2 regions of the Nocardia sp. NPDC050406 genome follow, and region 2 is predicted to be linked to the other one. Evidence: riboswitches for the same ligand, from Rfam matches in the RefSeq annotation. Region 2 holds a riboswitch; the other holds the start of a gene.
What was found. A riboswitch is a leader RNA that binds a small molecule or an ion and turns the genes downstream of it on or off. The one in region 2 is predicted to bind cobalamin.
Positions count from the first base shown of each region.

Region 1: linked by a shared signal. The riboswitch ahead of ACIBH2_RS27360 (CbtB-domain containing protein) and the one ahead of metE (5-methyltetrahydropteroyltriglutamate--homocysteine S-methyltransferase) in region 2 are both predicted to bind cobalamin.

Region 1 covers NZ_JBITIM010000003.1:861,772-867,106, forward strand. Annotated here, with positions in the region: gene ACIBH2_RS27345 (acyl-CoA dehydrogenase family protein) at 1-878, opposite strand, end outside; gene ACIBH2_RS27350 (alpha/beta fold hydrolase) at 979-1,725, opposite strand; gene ACIBH2_RS27355 (antibiotic biosynthesis monooxygenase family protein) at 1,790-2,101, shown strand; cobalamin riboswitch at 2,101-2,280, shown strand; gene ACIBH2_RS27360 (CbtB-domain containing protein) at 2,308-2,502, shown strand; gene ACIBH2_RS27365 (CbtA family protein) at 2,493-3,257, shown strand; gene ACIBH2_RS27370 (OsmC family peroxiredoxin) at 3,332-3,775, opposite strand; gene ACIBH2_RS27375 (DMT family transporter) at 3,871-4,191, opposite strand; gene ACIBH2_RS27380 (FMN-dependent NADH-azoreductase) at 4,193-4,840, opposite strand; gene ACIBH2_RS27385 (TetR/AcrR family transcriptional regulator) at 4,942-5,335, shown strand, end outside.
Region 2 covers NZ_JBITIM010000001.1:2,086,712-2,092,046, reverse strand. Annotated here, with positions in the region: gene ACIBH2_RS09980 (alpha/beta fold hydrolase) at 1-557, shown strand, start outside; gene metE (5-methyltetrahydropteroyltriglutamate--homocysteine S-methyltransferase) at 610-2,874, opposite strand; cobalamin riboswitch at 3,013-3,202, opposite strand; gene ACIBH2_RS09970 (pyruvate carboxylase) at 3,418-5,335, shown strand, end outside.

The sequences.
Region 1 (5,335 bases), on a different contig from region 2:
AACGACACGCCCTGGTGTTCGCCGATGGGCTTGCCGAAGGCGGTGCGGGTCTTGGCGTAGTCGATGGCGATGGACTGCGCGCGCTCGGCCGCGCCCAGCCAGCGCATGCAGTGCGTGAGACGGGCGGGGGCCAGGCGCAGCTGGGCGTAGCGCAGCGCCTGTCCGGTCTCGCCGAGCACGGCGTCCTTGGGCAGCACCAGATTGTCGAAGCGCACCACCGCGTGGCCGCCGACGTAATTGCGGTCCATGGTGTTCATGACCCGCTCGATGACGATGCCCGGATTGTCGCCGTCGGTGAGGAACAGCGTCGGCCCGTCGGGCAGGTGCGGGTTGGCGGCCAAGCGCGCCATGATGATCCAGGTCTTCGCGCCGTCGGCGCCGGTGATCAGCCACTTGACGCCGTTGATGGTGAAGTTCTCGCCGTCGAAAGTGGCCTCGGTGGCCAGCTGGTTCGGGTCCGAGCCCGCGCCATTGGGTTCGGTCATGGCGAAGACCGAGCGCTGGTGGCCGTCGACGACCGGCTGGAGGTAGCGCTCGGTCTGTTCCTGATTGGCGACCTTGGAGAGCAGGAGCATATTGCCCTCGTCGGGGGCGGCGCAGTTCATGGCCACCGGACCGAGGGTGGACCAACCGGCCGCCTCGAAGATCACCGCCTGCTCGATGTGCGTCAGCCCGCGCCCACCGAGTTCCACCGGGGCCTGCACGGTCAGCAGCTTCTCGGCCCGGGCCAGCTCGACCAGCTCCTGCCGCAGTTCATCGGTCGGGCCGTGCGCGGTCAGCCGCGGATCGCGCTCGAACGGCACGATCTTGTCGATGACGAACTGCCGTACCCGGTCACGTTCGGCGGCGAGTTCGGCGGGAATCGCGAAGTCGATCATCGTTGGTCACCATTCAGTCTGGGATGCCTGTGTGGCGAGCATACGACGAGCCGCCGAGGAGACTGAAGGCACCCGCCCGCAGAAGGGCGGACGCAATGGTTCAGTGCCGAAGGACGCGGGTCAGGAAGCGCTCGACCTCATCGCGGTAGGCGGCGGGCTGATCGTCGTGCACGAGATGACCGGCATCGGGGACGACGACGTGCCGGGCGTCGGGGTGCACCTCGGCCATCTCCCGCATCTGGCCCGGCGGGGTGATGGTGTGCTCGCCCTCGAGGAGCAGGGCGGGGACCCGGATCGAGCGCCATTCGGACCAGAAGTCGCGACCGCCCCACTCCTCGGAGATATCGCGGAAGGTCTCCACCGAGCCGTGCAGGCGATAGCCGTCGGGGCCGTGGACGAACGAGTCCATGAAATAGCGACCGGCGACCGGGCCGAAGAACTCCAGCATGGCGGTGTCGTCCGAAAAAGGCTGCGGCCAAGCCGAAATCATGGCCGCCCAGTCCGCGGCGGTGCGGCCGCGAAAGTCGGGGGCGATGTCCTCCACCACCAGCGCCCGCACCCGTTCCGGATATGTCGCCGCGAACACCCACCCGTGCAGCCCGCCCATCGAATGTCCGATCACCACCATGGGTTCGACGATCGGCGCGGTCGCCACGGCCAGATCGGCGATGAACGCCTCGGTCGTCAACTCGTCGGGCGCGGGCCGCCCATGCCCCGCCGCGTCGAAGGTGTACACATGCCCGTACCCGCGCAGCCACTCCAGCTGCCGCCGCCACGTCCGAGCGCTGCCCATCAACCCGTGCAGCAGCAGAATCGGTGCGCCACCGCCACCTTCGTCGTACAACACCATCCCGACCCTAGTGCGAAGTCACACAGCCGATACCGCCCAGTCGGCAGGTAGCCTTCGGGCCATGGCAGTCGTGAAGATCAACGCAATCGAAATTCCCGAGGGTGCGGGCCCCGAGCTGGAGAAGCGCTTCGCCGCGCGGGCGCACGCCGTGGAGAACTCCCCGGGCTTCCTGGGTTTCCAGCTGCTCCGTCCGACCGCCGGTGAGAACCGGTACTTCGTTGTGACGCAGTGGGATTCGGAAGCCTCTTTCGAAGCCTGGCGGGACGGTCCGGCGCGGGCCGCGCACGCGGGCGAGGCGCGCAAGCCGGTCGCCACCGGCGCATCGCTGCTGGAGTTCGAGGTCGTGCTCGACGTCGCGGCCAAGAACGCCTGATCACACCCCATGTTGACGGTTGGCCAGCGGGGATGCGACAGTTTTGAATGAACAAGCGATGGTGACGCGGTAACCCGGTGTGAGTCCGGGGCGGTCGCGCCACTGTATTCCTCGCACCGAGCCCGAGTCGGGAAGGTGCCGGAGAGCCAGACACCGGCACCGTCGCACCCAACTCACGGGGACGCGAATTCCCCAAGGAGGACTCGATGGCAATCGTCCACTCCCCCAGCCGTTCCGGCGACGCGCTCAACGCGTGGCTCGTCACGGCAGGAGTCGTACTGCTGGCACTGCTCACCCTGTACCTGGTCGGCTTCGATCAGGGCGCCATCTCGCGCAGCGGGATGTACATGCACGAGCTGATGCACGACGGTCGACACCTGCTGGGCGTGCCGTGCCACTGAGCGGTTCCCCCGAGAAGCTGAGCGGTTCGCTCAAGACGCTGCTCCTGCGCGGCCTGCTGGCCGGTCTCCTCGCGGGCCTGCTGGCGGGCACCGTCGGATTCGTCATCGGCGAACCGAAGATCGAAGCGGCCATCGCCATCGAGGAGGCGGCCCAGGGCGGCCATTCGCACGGCGAGGAGGAAGAACCTCTCGTCAGCCGATCCGGCCAGAAGTTCGGTGAATTCCTCGCGCTCGGCCTGACCGGGCTGGCGCTGGGCGCGCTGTACGCCGCGGCCGCGAATGTGGCGCGGCGGCATACGAATCTGTCGGGGCCGAAGCTGGCGCTCGGCCTGGCCGCGGGCGGCTGGCTCGCCATCACCGCGGTGCCGTTCTTCAAATATCCGGCCAATCCGCCCGCGGTGGGCGACCCGGAGACCATTGCCGACCGCACCTGGTTGTGGGTCGCGGTGGTGCTGCTCGGATTCGCGGCCGTCGGCCTCGCGGTGTACGTGTACAAGCTGTCGCGGGGTCAGCTCGAAACGGTACGCCTGATCGCCGGTATCGCGACCTTCGCGGCGGTGGTGGCCGTGGGCTACGTCGCGCTGCCCGGAATCGACGAGGTGAAGTCCGATTTCCCGGCGAGCCTGCTGTGGCAGTTCCGGGTCAGTTCGCTGACCGTCACCACCACGCTGTGGCTGGGGCTGGGCCTGGCCTTCGCGGCGCTCACCGAATTCGCGGGACGCAGGTCGCCGCGGATCGAAACGGCCGCCGCGTAATACGCGCGGAGACGGGAAGAGGGGCAGTGCCACCACCGGCACTGCCCCTCCGTCGTATTCGGCACCCGCCGCGCTCAGGATTCGAACGAGGCGTCCAGCTCGATATTGTCGACCCCGGCGAGGGCCTTGCTCACCGGGCAGCCCGCCTTGGCGGCGTTCGCGGCGGCCAGGAAGCCGTCGGCGTCCAGACCGGTGGCCCGGCCGATCACCGTGAGCTTGATGTTCGAGATGCGGAAGCCGCCCGCCGGGTCCGGGCCCAGCGTCACGTCGGCGGTGACATCCAGGGACTGCGGGGTGCCGCCCGCCTGGGCGACCTCGTTGGAGAGCGCCATGGCGTAGCAGGAGGAGTGCGCGGCGGCGATCAGCTCTTCCGGGCTGGTGGTGCCGTCGGCATTGTCGGCCGAGCGCTTCGGGAACGAGACGTCGTACTTGCCGACGCCGGAGCTGCTCAGCTCGACCTGGCCCGAGCCGTCCTGCAGACCGCCGGTCCAGGCGGTACGCGCGGTACGTGTTGGCATCACTGTCCTTTCAGGATTCGAAGTCTTACGAGGATCGAACCTACTCCGTTCGAGTGAGCGAATAGTGCGGTCCGGTCAGAGCCGCACGCGGCGGCTCACTCCGGCGTGGTCACCTTGGCAAGCACGATGCCGCCGACTATCAGCGACAATGCCATGATGCGGCCCGCGCTCAGCGGATCCTTCTGCACCACCACACCGAGCGCGATGGCCCCGACCGCGCCGATACCGGTGAAGACGGCGTAGGCGGTGCCCACCGGCAGCGTCTGCATGGCGTAGGAGAGCAGCCACACCGCCACGGCCATGAGCACCAGGCAGATCACGGTGGCCAGCGGACGGGTGAAGTTCTGGGTGGGTTTGATGCTCTGGGACCAGGCGATCTCCACGAGTCCGGCCAAACCCAGGACGAGCCAAGCCATTTCAGTACTCCTTGCCGAGTCGGCGGGCGGTCTCGAGCGCGGCGGCGTAGGAGGCGTCGTGCTGATCGCGCCGGTGCGCGAGCGCCGGATCCTGGCGCGCGTTGGCCAGTTCGGCGGTGATGAAAACGGTGTCCTCGACGGCGAAGTGGCCCGCGAAGAAGTCGCGCAGGAACCGCTCCTGGTAGTCGAACTTCGCCTTGGGGGCGCCGGGCGAATAGGACCCGCCGCGAGCGGTGGCGACCACGAAGCGCTTGGGGACCAACGACATTCGCGGGAAGGTGATCTGGTCCAGCCAGGCTTTGAGGCTGGCCGGGATCGAGTAGTTGTACATCGGAGCGCCGATGAGAACCACCTCGGCGGCGCGCACCTCGGCGAGCAGCGGTTCGACGATCGCCCATGCCGCGCGCTGGGCGGGGGTGCGCGCCAGCTCCGCGAGCCGATCGAGATCGGTTGCGCCCTGGGCGAGTACGCGGTCGCAGAGCTCGGTCCAGGCTTCGTCGATGAAGGGCACCGGCTGCTCGGCGAGGTCGCGGTACCGGTAGTCGCCGTCCGGATGTTCGGCGCGCCACGCGTCCGCGAAGGCGGCGGCGAGTTCACGGCTGAGGGAGGCGCGGCGGGCGCTGGCGTCGAGGTGCAGCAGAGCGGGCATGATTCCTACCTTCGCAAGTGGACATTGTGTCCGGTTCTTCCTTACGATAACCACGAACCGGACATTGTGTCCACTTATTCCGAAAGGCTACGGTGAGCGCTATGAATCCACTGGCCCGCGATCTGCTCGGTGCGGACGGCCCGGCACCGGTCGAACGCGCCGACGCGGCCCGTAATCGGGCCAAGATCCTGGCGGCGGCCGCCGAGCTGTTCGCCGAGCGCGACCCGCGCACGGTGACCATGGACGACATCGCCAAGGCCGCCGGGGTCGGCCGGGGCACGCTCTACCGCCGCTACCCCGATGTCGTCTCCATCGCCGTGGCGCTGCTCGACGAACACGAGCGCGCACTCCAGGAACAGCTGCTGCGCGGTGCGCCACCCCTCGGTCCGGGCGCACCGCCCGCCGCCCGGCTCGCCGCCTTCTACGCCGCCTTCGTCGGCCTGCTGGAGCGGCACGCGAATCTCGTCCTCGGCGCGGAGACCGGCAGCGCCCGTT
Region 2 (5,335 bases):
ACGCCGACGCACTGCGGATCGAATTCGGTGAACCCGTCGACGTGATCGGCGTCAGCTCCGGCGGATCCATCGCCCTGCAATTGGCCGCCGACCACCCGGACGTGGTGCGCAGGCTGGTGGTGCTGTCGTCCGGATATCGGCTCGACCCGAATGCCCTTGTCGCGCAGCGCAACTACGCCGAGGCGGTCGCGGCGGGTCGCCGTGGTCTGCACCACGGCGTGGATATCACCATCAAGTCCCCGGTCTTGGCCGCGTTGGCCAGACCGCTGCTGTGGTTGGTCGATCCCCTGGTGCGTCCGAAGGACCCGGCGGGCATGCTGGCCTATGTGCGCGCCGAGGACGGCTTCGACCTGACCGGACGACTGGGCGAAATCGACACGCCGACATTGGTTCTCGGCGGCGACCGGGACGCCTGCTATTCGGTCGAGAACTTCCGGCGCACCGCCGAGGGACTGCCGAACGGCCGCCTGATCGTGTACCCGGGTGCCTCGCACACGGGTGCGGTCAAGGATCCGCGTGCCGTCGCCGACATGCTGAATTTCCTCACCGCCGACTAGGTTTCGCTCGGCCGAGGGCCCGCGGTCACCGCTGACCGCGGGCCCGCCGAACTCAGCGCACGGCGTCCGCGGCCGCCCGCATATTGCGCAGCGACGCCGCCACCTCGACCGGCCCACGGGTCTTCAGACCGCAGTCCGGATTGACCCAGAGCCGTTCGGCTGGAACGGCTTTCAGGGCCGCGCGCAGCGAACCGGCGATCTCGTCGACGCTCGGGACGCGCGGGGAGTGGATGTCGTAGACACCCGGGCCGATCCCCAGCGCGAATCCGGCGGCATTGAGATCGTCGAGGACCTCCATGTGCGAGCGGGCCGCCTCGATCGAGGTGACATCGGCGTCCAGGGCCGCGATGGCGTCGATCACCTCACCGAACTCCGAATAGCACAGGTGCGTGTGGATCTGGGTGGCGTCGGAGACGCCGGAGGTGGCGAGCCGGAACGCCGCCACCGACCAGTCCAGATACTCCTGCTGCTGCTCGCCGCGCAGCGGCAGCAGTTCACGCAGCGCCGGTTCGTCCACCTGGATGATCCGAATACCCGCCGCCTGTAGGTCCACGGTTTCATCGCGGATGGCGAGGGCGACCTGGCGCGCGGAATCCGCCAGCGGCTGGTCGTCGCGCACGAACGACCAGGCCAGGATCGTGACCGGCCCGGTGAGCATGCCCTTGACCGGCTTGTCGGTGAGCGACTGCGCGTACTCGATCCACTCGATGGTCATCGGCTCGGGCCGCGCCACATCGCCGTAGAGAATCGGCGGGCGCACGCAGCGGGTGCCGTAGGACTGCACCCAGCCGTTCGCGGTGGCGGCGAAGCCGTCGAGCTGTTCGGCGAAGTACTGCACCATGTCGTTGCGCTCGGGCTCGCCGTGCACGAGCACGTCGAGGCCCAACTTCTCCTGCAGCGCTATCACTTCGGCGATCTCGGCGCGCATGCGCTCCTGGTATTGGGCGGGGGTGATGTCGCCCTTGCGCAGTGCCGCCCGGTCCCGGCGGATGGCGGGGGTCTGCGGGAAGGAGCCGATGGTGGTGGTCGGTAGCAAGGGGAGGTTCAGCCGATCCCGTTGCAGGGCAGCGCGTTCCGCGGCGGGGGCGCGGCGGGTGGCCTCCGGGCCGAGGGCGGCCAGGCGGGCGCGGACGGTGTCGTCGCGCAACCGGGCGTCGGCGGCCCGGCTCGCCAAAGCCGCACGGGCGACGGCCAATTCGTCGGCGACGCCCTCGGTTCCGGAGTGCACGGCGGTGGCCAGCACCCGCACCTCGGTGACCTTCTCGTCGCCGAAGGCCAGCCACGACCGCAGCGCCGGATCCAGGTCCGGTTCGGCGGTCAGCGAGTACGGCACGTGCAGCAGCGAGCACGAGGTCGAGACCACGAGTGCGCCGGTGCTTCCCAACAACGTGGCGAGGGTGGACAGGGCGTGGTCCGGATCGGTGCGCCAGATATTGCGGCCCTCCACGACTCCGGCCACCACCAGTTTGTCGCGCAGCGCAGCGACGCCGACCACATCGTCCACGGTCGTTCCGGCGGTGAAGTCCAGCGCGATCGCCTCGACCGGCGTGGAGGCCAGCACCGGCAGTGCCGGGCCGGGCCGCCCGAAGTAGGTGGCGACGAGCAGGGCCGGGCGGTCCGGCACCGAGGCCAGTTCCCGATAGGTATTGCCGACCAAGGCCAGCTCGTCGGGTGTGAGATCGGTGACCAGCACCGGTTCATCGATCTGCACCCACTGCGCGCCCACCTCGGCCAACTGCCGCAGCAGGTCGCGGTAGAGGGGCAGCAGGTCGTCGAGTCGCCGCAGCGGATCGACACCGACACCCTTGGCGAGCTTCAGGAAGGTCAGCGGTCCGATCACCACCGGCCTCGCGGGAATATCGAGCTCACGGGCTTCGCGCAGCTCGGCCAGCAATTTCTCCGGATGCAGCGAGAACGCGGTCTCGGCTCCGATCTCCGGCACGAGGTAGTGGTAGTTCGTGTCGAACCACTTGGTCATCTCCAGCGGCGCGACGGTATCGGTGCCGCGCGCCGCCGCGAAATAGCGGTCCAAGGGGTCCTCGATCCCGGCCACGCGCGGCGGCAGTGCGCCGACCATGACGGCGGTGTCGAGCATCTGGTCGTAGTACGAGAAGGTTCCGACCGGAATCGAATCCAATCCGGCGGAGCGCAAGGCGTTCAGCTGCGCCGTTCGCAGCTCCCGCCCGACGGCGTGCAGTGCCTCGGCGTCGATGCGCCCGACCCAATAGGACTCGATGGCGCGCTTGAGTTCCCGGCGCGGCCCGATACGCGGCGTACCGAGCACCGTCGCGGTGAAAGGGGTGGGTGTTGCGGTCACAGGTGTTCTCCAGTGCTCCAGAGCCACTGGCCACCGCCGCGGGTGCGAACAGCCGTGCCGCGTGCACGCCGAAACCAAGGCATGCCGAGTACACGTGCGGTCCGTCGCCCAATCCACGAGGCGGAGGCCGCCGGATACGGCGTATCCGGCACGGTCGGCAGGTCTTCGGACTCGCGGGCTCCGGCCTCATCGGCCGACCTACTGGCCGTCGCTTCCCAGGTGTGCCCAGTGCTCATGACGGCGGTCGTTCCCGTATACCGCTGCGGGACAGTCCCGGATTCTCACCGGGTTCCCTCTCACCGGAGGAACTCACGGGCTGTGAGTATCCGGTTTCGACGCCGACTGGGGGCTCCCGTCCGGCGAACCGACTGCGCCACAGAGCATATCGCCGACCGATAGCCACCGTTCACGAGGCGGGGTCGGAGGGCCCATGTGTCGTCCGCGTGAACACATCTTCGCAATTCAGCCAACCCCCGTTGTGAAGATTCCTGCGAACCGGACATCGTGACCGAAGGCTGTCCGGGGAGCAGGTACCTTAGGCGAATGTTCTCCAAAGTCCTGGTCGCCAACCGCGGCGAGATCGCCATTCGCGCATTCCGCGCGGCATACGAACTCGGCATCGGCACGGTCGCTGTCTTTCCGTACGAGGACCGCAACTCGGTGCACCGGTTGAAGGCGGACGAGGCGTATCAGATCGGCACGCCGGGGCATCCGGTACGGGCGTATCTGTCGATCGAGGAGATCATCACCGCGGCCAAGAGTGCCGGGGTCGACGCTGTCTACCCGGGTTACGGTTTTCTTTCCGAGAATCCGGACCTCGCGTCGGCCTGCGCGGACGAGGGCATCACCTTCATCGGACCGTCCTCGCAGGTGCTGGAGCTGACCGGTAACAAGGCCCGGGCGATCGCCGCCGCGAAGGCCGCCGGACTGCCGGTGCTGAACTCGAGCGAACCCTCCGCCGATGTGGACGCGCTCATGGCGGCGGCCGAGGACATGGAGTTCCCGGTCTTCGTCAAGGCCGTCGCCGGTGGCGGCGGTCGCGGTATGCGCAAGGTGGACGACCGGGGGCAGCTGCGCGAATCCATCGAGGCCGCCGCGCGCGAGGCCGAATCGGCCTTCGGCGATCCGACGGTCTTCCTCGAGCAGGCGGTGGTGAACCCCCGCCATATCGAGGTGCAGATCCTCGCCGACCAGCACGGCAATGTGATCCACCTCTACGAGCGCGACTGCTCGCTGCAGCGGCGGCATCAGAAGGTCATCGAACTCGCGCCCGCCCCGAACCTGGATCCCGCACTGCGCGACCGTATCTGCGCCGATGCCGTGGCCTTCGCCAAGGAGATCGGGTACTCGTGCGCGGGCACCGTGGAGTTCCTGCTCGACGAACGCGGCAAGCACGTGTTCATCGAGATGAACCCGCGAATCCAGGTGGAGCACACGGTGACCGAGGAGATCACCGATGTGGACCTGGTTCAGGCGCAGATGCGCATCGCCGCCGGGGAATCGCTGGAAGACCTTGGGCTGAGCCAGGATTCGATCACCATTCGCGGTGCGGCGCTGCAATGCCGCATCACCACCGAGGATCCGGCCAATGGCTTCCGGCCCGATACCGGACGGATCACCGGCTACCGCTCGCCGGGCGGCGCGGGCGTGCGCCTCGACGGCGGCGCGAATGTCGGGGCCGAGGTCGGGGCCTACTTCGACTCCATGCTGGTGAAGCTCACCTGCCGAGGGCGCGATTTCTCCGTCGCCATCGCACGGGCGCGGCGGGCGGTGGCGGAGTTCCGCATTCGCGGCGTGACGACCAATATCCCGTTCCTGCTGGCCGTGCTCGACGATCCGGACTTCCGGGCGGGCAAGGTCACCACCTCGTTCATCGACGAGCGGCCGCAGCTGCTGACGCTGCGCTCCTCCGCCGACCGCGGCACCAAGATCCTGCGGTATCTGGCCGATGTCACCGTGAACAAGCCGCACGGACAGCGGCCCACCAAGGTGTACCCGCACGACAAGCTGCCCGCCCTCGATATGACCGTGCCGCCGCCCGCCGGATCGCGGCAGACGCTGCTGGAGCTGGGGCCGGAGGGGTTCGCGGAGTGGCTGCGCAAGCGGCCGGGGGTCGCGGTCACCGACACCACCTTCCGCGACGCGCACCAGTCGCTGCTGGCGACGCGGGTGCGGACCAATGGCCTGCTCGATGTCGCGGGGCATGTGGCGCGCATGACGCCGGAACTGCTGTCCATCGAATGTTGGGGCGGCGCAACATATGACGTCGCTTTGCGGTTCCTCTACGAGGATCCGTGGGAGCGGCTCGCTGCGCTGCGCGAGGCGGTGCCGAACATCAACCTGCAGATGCTGCTGCGCGGGCGCAATACCGTCGGCTACACGCCGTACCCCGAAAAGGTCACGCGCGCATTCGTTTCCGAGGCCACCGCGACCGGCATCGACATCTTCCGCATCTTCGACG